One region of the Streptacidiphilus monticola genome, then DNA from elsewhere that is predicted to be linked to it. Evidence: riboswitches for the same ligand, from Rfam matches in the RefSeq annotation. Region 1 holds a riboswitch; each other region holds the start of a gene.
What was found. Region 1 has a riboswitch for thiamine pyrophosphate ahead of thiO (glycine oxidase ThiO). Riboswitches for the same ligand answer to the same signal wherever they lie in the genome.
Positions count from the first base shown of each region.

Region 1 (4,046 bases):
CTCCAGCGCCTCCTCGTCGCTGAAGCCGGCGTCCCGCAGGACCGTCAGCGTGCCGGGGACGCCGCGCACGGGCTTGTCCTCGCCGATGAACGCGGCGGGCACCTGCAGGGCGCGGTTCTCACCGCGGCGGACGGCGATCAGGGTCCCGTCCGAGACCATGTTGCGGACGCGGGTCACCTCCACGCCCCACTTCTCCGCGATGTCCGGAAGGTACATCCACTCGGGGATCAGGGCGTCGGTCTTGGGATCGATCTCACTCACGGGACCAGACTGCCATCCTGGCCGCGCTCCGCGCACCCCGCCCGACCCGCTCGGGCCTGCGCGGGCGCGCTGCGCTCTGCCGAGCCGAGGCCGGGGCCCGCGCGCAGCCCGCCGCCCCGCGCGGGGGCGGTAGCCGCCTGACGGCGGGTCAGGCGCATACTGGGCGGAGCCCGATCCCCGCCCCGCAGGAGTGCCAACATGCGCTACGCCGTCGTCGCCGTGGTCCTCGCGGCCGTCTGCGCGATCGAGTGGGTCACCTCGCCCACCGTGCTCGCGGCCCTCACGATCGTCGTGCCGACCGTCATTCTCGCCGCGGTCGCCGTCCTGGCCGTGCGTCCGCTCGGCGACGAGGACGAGGCCGTCGGCAACCGCCGCCTCCCCGCGCCCGCCCGGCAGTAGCAGTTCCCCCGTTCCCCCGCCCCGCCCGGAGGCCGAGGCTCAGCCCGCCGCGACCGCCTGCTTGAGCGGGACGGCCGGGTCGGCCACCCGCTCCGGGTCGAGCGGGGTGCCCTGCGCGAGCAGGCGCTTGGCCTGCGCCAGGTCCCGCGGCCGGTCGACGAAGAGCGCCGCCGTCGGCGTGCCGTCCGCCCGCAGCCAGACCGCGTCGCCCGCGTTGCCGCGCGCCACCCGCCGGTCCGTCGGGGCGGCGACTCCGAGCGACTGGACCATCCGGCCGAACTGCTCGGACCAGAAGTAGGGCACCGGGTCGTACACCTCGTCGCCGCCCAGCACGTTGGCCGCGACCACCTTGGCGCTCGCGAGCGCGTGGTCCCAGTGATGGACCGTCAGTCTCCGTCCGTAGCGGGCGGAGGGGAAGGACGCGCAGTCGCCCACGGCCCACACCCCGGGCGCCGCGCGCAGCCGGTCGTCGGCCGCGACCGCGCCGCGGTCGTCCAGCGGGACGTCGGAACCGGACAGCCAGGCCGTGGCAGGCCGGGCGCCGATACCGACGAGCAGCACGTCCGCCCGCACGCCGGAGCCGTCCGTCAGCACCACGCCGTCCCCCGCCGGCAGGAAGCCGGAGACCGCGGCGCCGGTGCGCAGGTCGACGCCGGCCTCGGCGAACCAGCACCGGGTGAACTCCCCCGCCGGAGGCGAGGACGCGGCCTCCAGCACCACCACCTCGCAGCCCGCCTCCCGCGCCGCCGACGCCGCCTCCGCGCCGATCCAGCCCGCCCCGACGATGACCACCCGCGCCCCGGGGCGCAGCACCGCCCGCAGCGCGAGCGCGTCGTCGTGGGTGCGCAGCAGCCGGGCGGACGCGGGCTGGCCGGGCAGCGTCAGCGGTTCCGCGCCGGTGGCGAGGACCACGGCGTCGGCCTCGGCGACGTCGTCCAGGGCACGGATCCGGCGGCCCAGCACCAGATCCACCCCGAGGGCAACGAAGTCCACGTCCAGGCGCGAGTGTTCGGCCTTGCCGAGGAGGACCTCCTTCGACAGCGGCGGGCGGTCGTACGGCGCGTGCGGCTCCGCCCCGATGATCGTCAGCCGGCCGTCGTACCCCGCCTCGCGCAGCGAGACCGCGGTCTGCACGCCCGCGATGCCCGCGCCCACCACCACAACCTGGTCCATACACGCACCCTACTGAGCCGGATAGAGTGAGGGTGAGCAGCAGACGCGGGAGCCCGGAGGACCGGGCTGAGAGGGAGGCCGATCCGCCTCCGACCGTACGAACCTGATCCGGGTCATGCCGGCGAAGGGAGTGTCGGAAACCATGCCGCACAGCGACGTCCTCGTGATCGGCGGCGGAGTCATCGGGCTGGCCACGGCCTGGCGGACCGCGCAGCGCGGCCTGTCCGTGACGGTCCTCGACCCGGACCCGGGCCGGGGCGCCAACCAGGTGGCCGCCGGCATGCTGGCCCCGGTCACGGAGCTGCAGTACGGCGAGGAGCCGCTGCTCGCGCTCGGGATCGCGTCCAACGCCCGCTACGCCGACTTCGCGGCCGAGCTCACCGAGGCCACCGGCCTGGACACCGGCTACCGCGCCTGCGGCACGCTCGCCGTGGCACTGGACGCCGACGACCGGGCGGAGCTGCACGAGGTACACGGCTTCCAGCAGCGGCTCGGCCTGGACGTGGAGTGGCTGAGCGGCCGGGAGGCCCGCCGTCTGGAGCCGATGCTGGCCCCCGGCGTCCGCGGCGCGACGCTGGTCCGCGGCGACCACCAGGTCGACGGCCGCCGCCTCGGCGCGGCGCTGGTCGCGGCCTGCGTGAAGGCTGGGGTCACGCTGCACCCGTCCCGGGCCGCCCGGGTCACCACGGAGGGCGGACGGGCGACCGGTGCCCTCGCCGTCGACGGCACGAAGCTGACGGCGGATCAAACCGCGGTCGCCGCCGGCTGCTGGTCCGGCGGCCTGGAGGGCGTCCCCGCGGCGGTCCGGCTGCCGCTGCGGCCGGTCAAGGGACAGGTGCTGCGGCTGCGGATGACCACGGTGCGCGGGGACTTCCCCGGGCCGCCCTTCCTCTCCCGCAACGTCCGGGCCGTGGTCCGCGGCGTGCACATCTACCTGGTGCCGCGTGCGGACGGCGAGCTGGTGCTCGGCGCGACGACCGAGGAGGAGGGCTTCGACACCACCGTCACCGCGGGCGGTGTCTACGAACTCCTGCGCGACGCCCACGAGCTGGTGCCCGGGATCACCGAGCTGCCGCTCGCCGAGACCAGCGCCGGGCTGCGCCCGGGGACGCCGGACAACGCGCCGCTGCTCGGGCCCACCGCGCTGCCCGGCCTGGTGGCCGCCACCGGGCACCACCGCAACGGGGTACTGCTCACCCCGGTCACCGCGGACGCCCTGGCCGAGTACCTGACCACCGGTCAACTGCCGCCCGAGGCACGGCCGTTCACCCCCACCCGCTTCGCCTCCCCGGAGTCCCCCGCATGAGTCCCCAGCTGACCGTCACCGTCAACGGCGAGCGGCGCGAGCTGCCCGCCGGTACCACCCTGGCCGCCGTCGTCGCCGAGCTGACGCGGGCCAACGGCGGGGTGGCCGCCGCCGTCAACGAGGCCGTGGTGCCGCGCGGCAGCTGGGACGCGACCCCGCTGCGCGAGGCCGACCGGGTCGAGATCCTCACCGCCGTCCAGGGAGGCTGAGCACATGGCCGACGACCGACTCGTCATCGCCGGACGCGAGTTCGGCTCCCGCCTGATCATGGGCACCGGCGGGGCGCCCAGCCTGGAGGTGCTGGAGCAGGCGCTGCGCATCTCCGGCACCGAGCTGACCACGGTCGCCATGCGCCGGGTCAACCCGGCCGCCCGCGGCTCGGTCCTGGAGGTGCTCCAGCGCAACGGCATCGACGTGCTGCCCAACACCGCCGGCTGCTTCACCGCGGGCGAGGCGGTGCTGACGGCCCGTCTGGCGCGCGAGGCGCTGGGCACGGACTGGGTGAAGCTGGAGGTCGTCGCGGACGAGCGGACCCTGCTGCCGGACCCGGTCGAGCTGCTGGACGCGGCGGAGACGCTGGTGGACGACGGCTTCACCGTCCTCCCCTACACCAACGACGACCCGGTGCTGGCCCGCAAGCTGGAGGACGTGGGCTGCGCGGCCGTCATGCCGCTGGGCTCCCCGATCGGTTCCGGTCTCGGCATCCGCAACCCGCACAACTTCCAGCTGATCGTGGAGCAGGCCGGGGTCCCGGTGATCCTCGACGCGGGCGCGGGCACGGCCTCCGACGCGGCGCTGGCGATGGAGCTGGGCTGCGCGGCCGTGATGCTGGCCACAGCGGTCACCCGGGCCCAGGAGCCGGCGCTGATGGCGGAGGCGATGCGCAAGGCGGTCGAGGCGGGCCGGC
Region 1 is NZ_JBHSQJ010000012.1:74,744-78,789, reverse strand. Features, by position in the region: gene ACFP3V_RS04400 (Rv2175c family DNA-binding protein) at 1-261, opposite strand, end outside; gene ACFP3V_RS04395 (hypothetical protein) at 460-660, shown strand; gene ACFP3V_RS04390 (NAD(P)/FAD-dependent oxidoreductase) at 700-1,833, opposite strand; TPP riboswitch at 1,869-1,980, shown strand; gene thiO (glycine oxidase ThiO) at 1,976-3,139, shown strand; gene thiS (sulfur carrier protein ThiS) at 3,136-3,348, shown strand; gene ACFP3V_RS04375 (thiazole synthase) at 3,353-4,046, shown strand, end outside.

Region 2 (4,046 bases), on a different contig from region 1:
TCGGCGGTCAGCCGGACGTCGCACTCGAGGCCGTCCGCGCCCTGCTCGATCGCCAGCTGGTAGGCGGCGAGGGTGTGCTCCGCGTACGTCCCGGACGCGCCCCGGTGCGCGATGACGCTTGGTTCCCGTTCCACGGGCATCAGCGTAGGCGGCCCAGGTGACCGGAACGTGAACCCCTGCTCCGGACGGGGCCCGCTACCGCCTGGCCCGAAGGGCCAGCGGGAAGGTGAGCAGGCCCGCCGCGAGGAAGGAGAACAGGGAGGCCGAGGTCCAGAAGGTGGCATGAACGCCCGTCACCTGGGAGGCATGCCCCCAGAAGGCCGGCCACCAGCCGCCCCAACCCGTCAGCGCCGCAGGCGCGATGAGCTGGTAGACCGCGAAGCCCACCGCCCACGGCAGCAGCATGACCCACCGGGTCGGCGCGTCCTGCGCCATGTTCCAGCCGTCCTGCCCCCGGCCCGCGCCGAAGAAGAAGTCCACCGCCAGCACCGCCGACAGCGGCACGAACACCGCGCCGATCAGGCTGAGGAAGCCGTAGTAGCCGGAGAAGTCCTTCACCAGCAGCCCCAGCACGGTCACCAGCGCGCCGATGCCCAGCGACAGCACGCGCCGGTCCACCCGCGGCAGCAGGTTGTGCACCGACATCGCCGTGGAGTAGACGTTCGCGAAGCTCTGGTCGGTCTCCCGCAGCACCAGCACCGCGAAGAACAGCCATCCGGCCGTCACGCCCGTGAAGGTCGAGAAGATCTTGTTCGCGTCCCCGCCGACCTGCACCAGGGCGATCATCCCCAGCACGTAGCACCAGACCTGCGCCACGGTGTATCCGGTGAAGGTGCCCCAGAAGGAGCCCTTCGGGCTGCGGGCGTGCCGGGTGTAGTCGGCGGCCAGCGGCACGAAGGAGATGGACACCGCGATCACGTAGTCCGTGGCCGGGAGGAAGCCGTTCCAGTTCCCGGGGGCCGGGTCGTGCACCCCGCGGCGGGCCAGCTCCACGGTGAACCAGAGCATCGCCAGCGCCACCGCGACCGCCACGTAACGGCGCAGCAGCGCGATGGCGCCCAGCGGACGGATCGTCAGGGCCGTGGTGACCACGCCCGCCAGCAGCACGTAGAGCCAGTGCGGGCCGCCGTCGAACAGCGACTCCGCGCCCAGCGCGATCACCGTCAGCTCGTACACGCCCCAGCCGACGCACTGCACGATGTTCAGCACCGTCGGCACGTAGCTCAGCCGGGTACCGAACAGGCCGCGCAGGATCGCCATCGCGGGCGCGCCGGTCTTCGCGCCGATCAGCGCGGCGACGCCGAGCATCAGCGTCCCGATCACGGTGCCCAGCACGATCGCGGTGACCGAGGCCGCCAGGGACAGGTCCTTCCCGCTCGCGGTGACCAGCACGGTCGCGGCGCTCTGGAAGCCGATCAGGCTGATGCCGAGGTTGGTCCAGAAGGCGGCCTGGTCCCGGAAGCCCAGCGTCCGCGGCGGCTGGGTGTCCAGCACCAGCGGTGCCTCGACGGCGGCGGCCGTTCCGCTCTTCCCACTCGTCTCAAGGGTCGACGACATGCGTCTGCAGCGCTCCCTACGCCGGCATTACCCGGTCAGGTTCAGGCGGTCGGCGCTCCGGTTCCCGCTGCGCCCTCTCAGCCTGGAGGTTGGTCCAAGCTCCCGCGGTGGTGTGTGTGGTTGTGTGTGCGTGATGCGGTGTGGTGCGGTCACATCGTAGGACCGCGCCCGGCCGGGTCCAAGCCCACGGCTTGGTCTTACGATGCCCCGACAAGCTCTGCGGAATGCTGGGGACGATCGGTCCCGTGTGGGTCCCGTACGAAGGAGGACATTCGTGAGCACCGAGCACGAGGGTGACCGGCAGGAGTCGGCCGGGCCCGCCCCCGCTGCGTCACCGGCGGCCGATGCCGAACCCACCGTCGTGCAGCCGGCGGCCCCGCCCGCGCCGACGGTCGAGCCCCCCGCCGACCCCACTCTTGCGGACTTCCCCCCGCCCGTCCCCGCCGCTCCGGCGACTCCGCCGGCCGCCCCGCCGCCCGCTCCCGTGCCTTCCGCGCCCGAGCAGCCCTACGCGGCCCCTGAGCAGCCTTACGCGGCGCCCGTCACCGCCGACACCGCCGTGCACGGCGCCTACGCCACAACCGCGATGCCGCAGCAGCACCCTGACGCACCGTCAGCGCCGCCGCAGCCGACCGTCGTCTACGGCGCGCCCGTCCCGCCCCCGCCCGCGGCCCCGCCCGGGCAGCCGCCGTACCACAACGGCCCGCTCTGGGGCGCCGGCGTGCCGGTGGACCAGCCGAAGCCCAGGAAGAAGCGCCGCGGCGGTTTCATCGCCCTGCTCGCGGCCACCGCGGTCATCGCCGGCGCCATCGGCGGGGCGATCGGCTCCGCCATCGAGGACCAGGACTCCGGCTCCTCCGGCAGCAGCACCAGCACGGTGATCACCCCGACCACCGACCCCAACGCGCAGAGCCGCCCGGCCGGCAGCATCGCCGCCATCGCGGCGAGGGCGCTGCCCAGCGTGGTCACCATCGAGGCCAGCGGCTCCTCGGAGTCGGGGACCGGCACCGGGTTCGTCTACGACACCGAGGGTCACATCCTGACCAACAACCACGTGGTCGCCCCGTCGGTCAACGGCGGCAAACTGACGGTCAAGTTCTCCGACGGCTCCAGCTACCCGGCCTCCATCGTCGGCCGCGCGCAGGGGTACGACGTCGCCGTCATCAAGCTGACGCAGACCCCGCGGGAGAAGCTGACCCCGCTTCCGCTCGGCGACTCGGACAAGGTCGCCGTCGGCGACGCGACGATCGCCATCGGCGCGCCCTTCGGCCTGTCCGGGACGGTCACCTCCGGCATCATCAGCGCCAAGAACCGCCCGGTCGCCTCCGGCGACGAGACCGGCGCGCAGACGTCCTACATGAACGCGCTGCAGACGGACGCCTCGATCAACCCGGGCAACTCCGGCGGCCCGCTGATGAACGCCTCCGGCCAGGTCATCGGCATCGACTCGGCCATCCAGTCCACCGGGAGCAACGTCGGCGGCGGCCAGTCCGGCTCGATCGGCCTCGGCTTCGCCATCCCGATCAACCAGGCGAAGCGGGTGGCCGAGCAGCTGATCAGGACGGGCACGCCCATCTACCCGATCATCGGCATCCTGCGCGACGACAGCTACACCGGCGACGGCGCCAAGATCGCCTCCGGCCCGGTCCAGGGCACCCCGGCGGTCACCCCCGGCGGCCCGGCCGACCAGGCCGGCCTGAAGCCGGGCGACATCATCACCAAGTTCGACGGCGTCATCATCGACAGCGGTCCGACCCTGGTCAGCGAGATCTGGTCGCACCAGCCCGGCGACAAGGTCGCCGTCACCTACACCCGCAACGGCCAGACGCACGAGACCACGCTGACGCTGGGCTCCCGCAAGGGCGACCAGTAACGGCTCACACCCACCCCTCTTCTCGTGAGAAGATCCCTGGGCGGCGTCCCCCGCGGACGCCCCCAGGGAGTCGTGCCCGAGCGGCCTAAGGGAACGGTCTTGAAAACCGTCGTGGCGGCGACGTCACCGTGGGTTCAAATCCCACCGACTCCGCACGTGAGCGGCCCCCGGTCAGCCAAGTCGGCCGGGGGCCGTGTCGCTGCCCCCCGCCGAACAGGTCGGGGGGAGGCGTGAGTTGAATGCCGAGGGCGCCGTCGCGCTCAACCACGCGGCCGGGACCACGTCCCGGTGGGGACCGTCGCAGCCCTGGCCAAGGGGGACGCCGGCTCTCCGCGGTGGACCGCTTGGGGCTGTCCTCCTGGCCGGTGTACAAGCGGACCTGGACCCCGGAGGGTGCGGGACCGCACTGCTCGCCCTCGGGGCCGGGCACCGCGGTCGTGCTCTGTCTGGTCCGAAGCATCCACGAGGTCGACGAGTACAACCTGTCCGGCGGTCCCTGACCGCTCGGCCGACGCCGTGACCGCCGCCCCTGCCGCTCAGTCGGGGGTCGGCACCAGCGACGAGATCTCCGCGTTGAGGCTCCGCCGCTCCGACTCGGTGACGAAGGGCAGGACCG
Region 2 is NZ_JBHSQJ010000117.1:24,375-28,420, forward strand. Features, by position in the region: gene ACFP3V_RS24640 (glycerophosphodiester phosphodiesterase) at 1-140, opposite strand, end outside; gene ACFP3V_RS24645 (purine-cytosine permease family protein) at 196-1,557, opposite strand; TPP riboswitch at 1,552-1,673, opposite strand; gene ACFP3V_RS24650 (S1C family serine protease) at 1,832-3,430, shown strand; tRNA gene ACFP3V_RS24655 (tRNA-Ser) at 3,497-3,583, shown strand; gene ACFP3V_RS24660 (hypothetical protein) at 3,766-3,930, shown strand; gene ACFP3V_RS24665 (hypothetical protein) at 3,967-4,046, opposite strand, start outside.
Region 2: another riboswitch for thiamine pyrophosphate. It lies ahead of ACFP3V_RS24645 (purine-cytosine permease family protein); the one in region 1 lies ahead of thiO (glycine oxidase ThiO).

Region 3 (4,046 bases), on a different contig from region 1:
GGGATCCCGCCACCTCGCGGGACTCGCAGGGGCGTCAGTCGGCCACCGGCAGGTAGACGCGGTTGCCCTCGGCGGCGAAGCGGTCGGACATCTCCTTCATGCCCTGTTCCTGCTCGCTGCGCGCGCGGATGTCGTGCGAGATCCGCATCGAGCAGAACTTCGGGCCGCACATGGAGCAGAAGTGCGCCGTCTTCGCCGGCTCCGCCGGCAGCGTCTCGTCGTGGAAGGCGCGGGCCGTCTCCGGGTCGAGGGCCAGGTCGAACTGGTCCTCCCAGCGGAACTCGAAGCGGGCGTCGGACAGGGCGTCGTCCCAGGCCTGGGCGGTGGGGTGGCCCTTGGCCAGGTCCGCCGCGTGCGCGGCGATCTTGTAGGTGATCACGCCGGTCTTCACGTCATCCCGGTCCGGCAGGCCCAGGTGCTCCTTCGGGGTGACGTAACAGAGCATCGCCGTCCCCCACCACGCGATCATCGCCGCGCCGATGCCGGAGGTGATGTGGTCGTAGCCGGGGGCGACGTCCGTGGTCAGCGGGCCCAGGGTGTAGAAGGGGGCGCCGTCGCACAGCTCCCGCTGCAGGTCCATGTTCTCCTTGATCTTGTGCATCGGGACGTGCCCGGGGCCCTCGATCATCGTCTGGACGTCCAGCTCCCGTGCCACCCGGCCGAGTTCGCCGAGTGTGCGCAGCTCGGCCAGCTGCGCCTCGTCGTTGGCGTCGGAGATGGAGCCCGGCCGCAGGCCGTCACCGAGCGAGAAGGTGACGTCGTAGGCGCGCAGCAGTTCGCACAGCTCCTCGAAGTGCGTGTAGAGGAAGTTCTCCTGATGGTGCGCCAGGCACCACGCCGCCATGATCGAACCGCCGCGCGAGACGATGCCGGTGCGCCGCCCGGCCGTCAGCGGGACGTAGCGCAGCAGCACGCCGGCGTGCACGGTCATGTAGTCGACGCCCTGCTCGCACTGCTCCAGCACGGTGTCCCGGTAGACCTCCCAGCTCAGCTCCTCCGCCCGGCCGTCCACCTTCTCCAGCGCCTGGTACAGCGGCACGGTCCCGATCGGCACGGGGGAGTTGCGCAGGATCCACTCGCGGGTGCTGTGGATGTTGCGGCCGGTGGAGAGGTCCATGACGGTGTCCGCGCCCCAGCGGGTCGCCCAGGTCATCTTCTCCACCTCCTCCTCGATCGAGGAGGTCACGGCGGAGTTGCCGATGTTGGCGTTGACCTTGACCAGGAAGCGCTCGCCGATGACCATCGGCTCCGCCTCCGGGTGGTTGACGTTCACCGGCAGCACCGCCCGCCCCGCCGCCAGCTCGGCGCGGACCAGTTCCGGGTCAAGCCCCTCCCGCAGCGCCGCGAACTCCATCTCGGGGGTGACGATCCCACGCTTGGCATAAGCGAGTTGGGTGACCGCGGTACCCTCCTGGGCCCGCAGCGGACGGCGCGGGCGGCCGGGGAAGACCGCGTCGAGGTTGCGCAGGCCGCCGCGCGGCGAGGTGTGCCGCAACCCGTCGTCCTCGGGCCGGGGCGCGCGGCCGTCGTACTCCTCGACATCGCCGCGCTGCCGGATCCATCCGTCCCGAAGCGGCGGCAGGCCGCGCCGGACGTCGGCCTCGAACTCCGGGTCGGTGTACGGGCCCGAGGTGTCGTACAGCGGGACGGTCGCACCGTTGCTGAGGTGGACGGCGCGGTAGGGCACCCGAAGGTCCGGGCGGGAGCCCTGCTGGTAGGCCTTGTGCCAGGCCGCGGTGGGGTAGCCGTTCCGGCCGTCGCGGGCGCTGCGGACAGACTGCTCCTGCTGTGCTTCGTGCGTGCTCATGCGAGCTCTACTCCCTACGCCGGCATTACCCGGTCAGGTTCCTGCGGTCGGCGCAGCTGTCAGCGCCCTCTCAGCCCGGTGCTCCGAGCTCCCGCGTCTGCAAACGAGATGCCGCCACCGTAGCGGGGGGCCTCCCCGCTGCCAAGTGAGCAGGGGTACTGTTCAGCCGCACCCGACGGCCGTCGCAGAGGAACATCCGTGGCCGAGCCCCACCACCCCCATCACCACGAACACGGCCCGGCCAGCCCCGCTCCACGGCGGCTGCGGCTGCTGCTGGCCGCCGTCCTGGTGCCGTTCGCCCTCGCGGTTCTGGCCGGATTGGTGCTGCTGTGGCCCGGCAGGCTGCCCGACCACGCGGCCACCGGGCTCGGCTTCGACCAGCCGACGGCGAGCGGGGTGGTCACCGCGACCAAGTCCGTGGACTGCGTCGGCGGGACGGCCGGCTGCACCCTGGTCACCTTCCGGGTGACCTCGGGCAAGGACGACGGCCGGGTGAGCACGCAGACCATGACGCCGGATCAGACCGCGGTCTACAGCGCGGGCGAGAAGGTCGTGCTGCTCTACTCGGCGAACGCCCCGCGCGACCTGCAGTACACCATCGGCGACGCCGACCGGGGTATCCCACTCGCCCTGCTGGCCGGGGTCTTCGCGCTGCTGGTGGTGCTGGTGGGCCGGTTGCGCGGGCTGGCCGCGCTGGTCGCGCTGGCGGTGAGCTTCGGCGTGCTGTCGGTATTCGTGCTCCCGGCGATCCTGCACGGGGAGAACCCGCTGCAGGTGGCGGTGGTCGGCAGCGGGTTGATCATGCTCGTCGCGCTGTACCTCTGCCACGGCCTGTCCGCGCGCACCTCGGTGGCGGTGCTGGGCACTCTCGCCTCGCTCGCGCTCATCGGCGTGCTCGGCCAACTCTCCATCGGCTGGACCCGGTTGACCGGCAACACCAGTGACGAGACCGGTCTGGTGCACTCGCTCTTCCCCGGCATCCAGCTTCCCGGCCTGCTGCTGGCGGGCATCATCATCGGCTCGCTGGGCGTCCTCAACGACGTGACGGTGACCCAGGCCAGCAGCGTCTGGGAGCTGCGCGCGGCCGACCCTGGGATGGGCGCCCGAGCCCTGTACCGGGCGGGCATGCGGATCGGCCGGGACCACATCGCGTCCACGGTGAACACCCTGGTGATGGCGTACGCGGGAGCGGGCCTGCCGCTGATGCTGCTCTTCTCGCTGTCCCACCGCGGCGTCTGGACGGTGGCGACCAGCGAGATCGTGGCGGAGGAGGTCGTGCGCACCCTGGTCGGGGCGATCGGCCTGGTCGCCTCCGTCCCGCTGACCACCGCCCTGGCGGCCGCGGTGGCCGCGGCCGGCGGTCCCCCGGCCCGGCGCGGCGGCCGCCGCCGCAAGCACTGACGGAGGGTCAGGAACCGAAGAGGCCCGCGCCGCTCGCTGCGACGGGGCCTCCGGGCTCCGGCCGACCGGCCTGGGGTACGCCCTAGCGGGTCGCCTTCTTGACGAGGACGACGACCGCCGCGGCGAGGGCCACGATGACCAGGGCCTTGAAGACGAAGCCGAAGAGGAAGCTGGCGATGCCGATGATGGCTCCGATGACTGCGAACACGATCCACAGCGCGAGGATCACACCGACCGCCAAGGCCGCGAGTCGACCCCAGCCGGGGAGCGCCTTCCAGAACTCGTTCATGCTGTCCGTCCTCCCCCTCGGGATCACTTGCTGACATCACCGATCGTACGGGCGGGACCCCGCGCTCCCGAAGGGTTGATGCCCCTGAGAACACCCGGAGAAGACCCTTATCCGGCCGACTCGGGGTGACCCTCAGTCAGCGGTCGGGACGGGCCAGGCCTCGCCGCGCCAGGCGGCGTCCCAGAACATCCACTCGTACCGCGCGGTGGTGGCGAAGTGCCGTGCGGCACGGGCGCGTTCGCTGTCGGAGAGCTCCGGCCCGATCCGGTCGGCCAGGTCCAGCACCCGGCGGACGACGCCCTGGAACTCCTCGGCGCCGTAGGCGGCGATCCACCGTGCGTACAGCGGATCGGGGGAGGACTTCTCCAGCAAAGCCTCGCCGACCCGGGCGTAGATCCAGTAGCACGGCAGCACGGCGGCCAGGCCCTCGGCGAAGGAGCCCGAGTAGACGGTGGCGAGCAGGTAGCTGGTGTAGGCCAAGGTGGTCGGCAGAACCGGCTGCTCCGGGCCCTCGCCCAGCTCCGCCGTGAACTCGGCGTGCATGCCCTG
Region 3 is NZ_JBHSQJ010000034.1:19,928-23,973, forward strand. Features, by position in the region: gene thiC (phosphomethylpyrimidine synthase ThiC) at 35-1,807, opposite strand; TPP riboswitch at 1,802-1,912, opposite strand; gene ACFP3V_RS09540 (YibE/F family protein) at 1,946-3,208, shown strand; gene ACFP3V_RS09545 (hypothetical protein) at 3,291-3,497, opposite strand; gene tenA (thiaminase II) at 3,630-4,046, opposite strand, start outside.
Region 3: another riboswitch for thiamine pyrophosphate. It lies ahead of thiC (phosphomethylpyrimidine synthase ThiC); the one in region 1 lies ahead of thiO (glycine oxidase ThiO).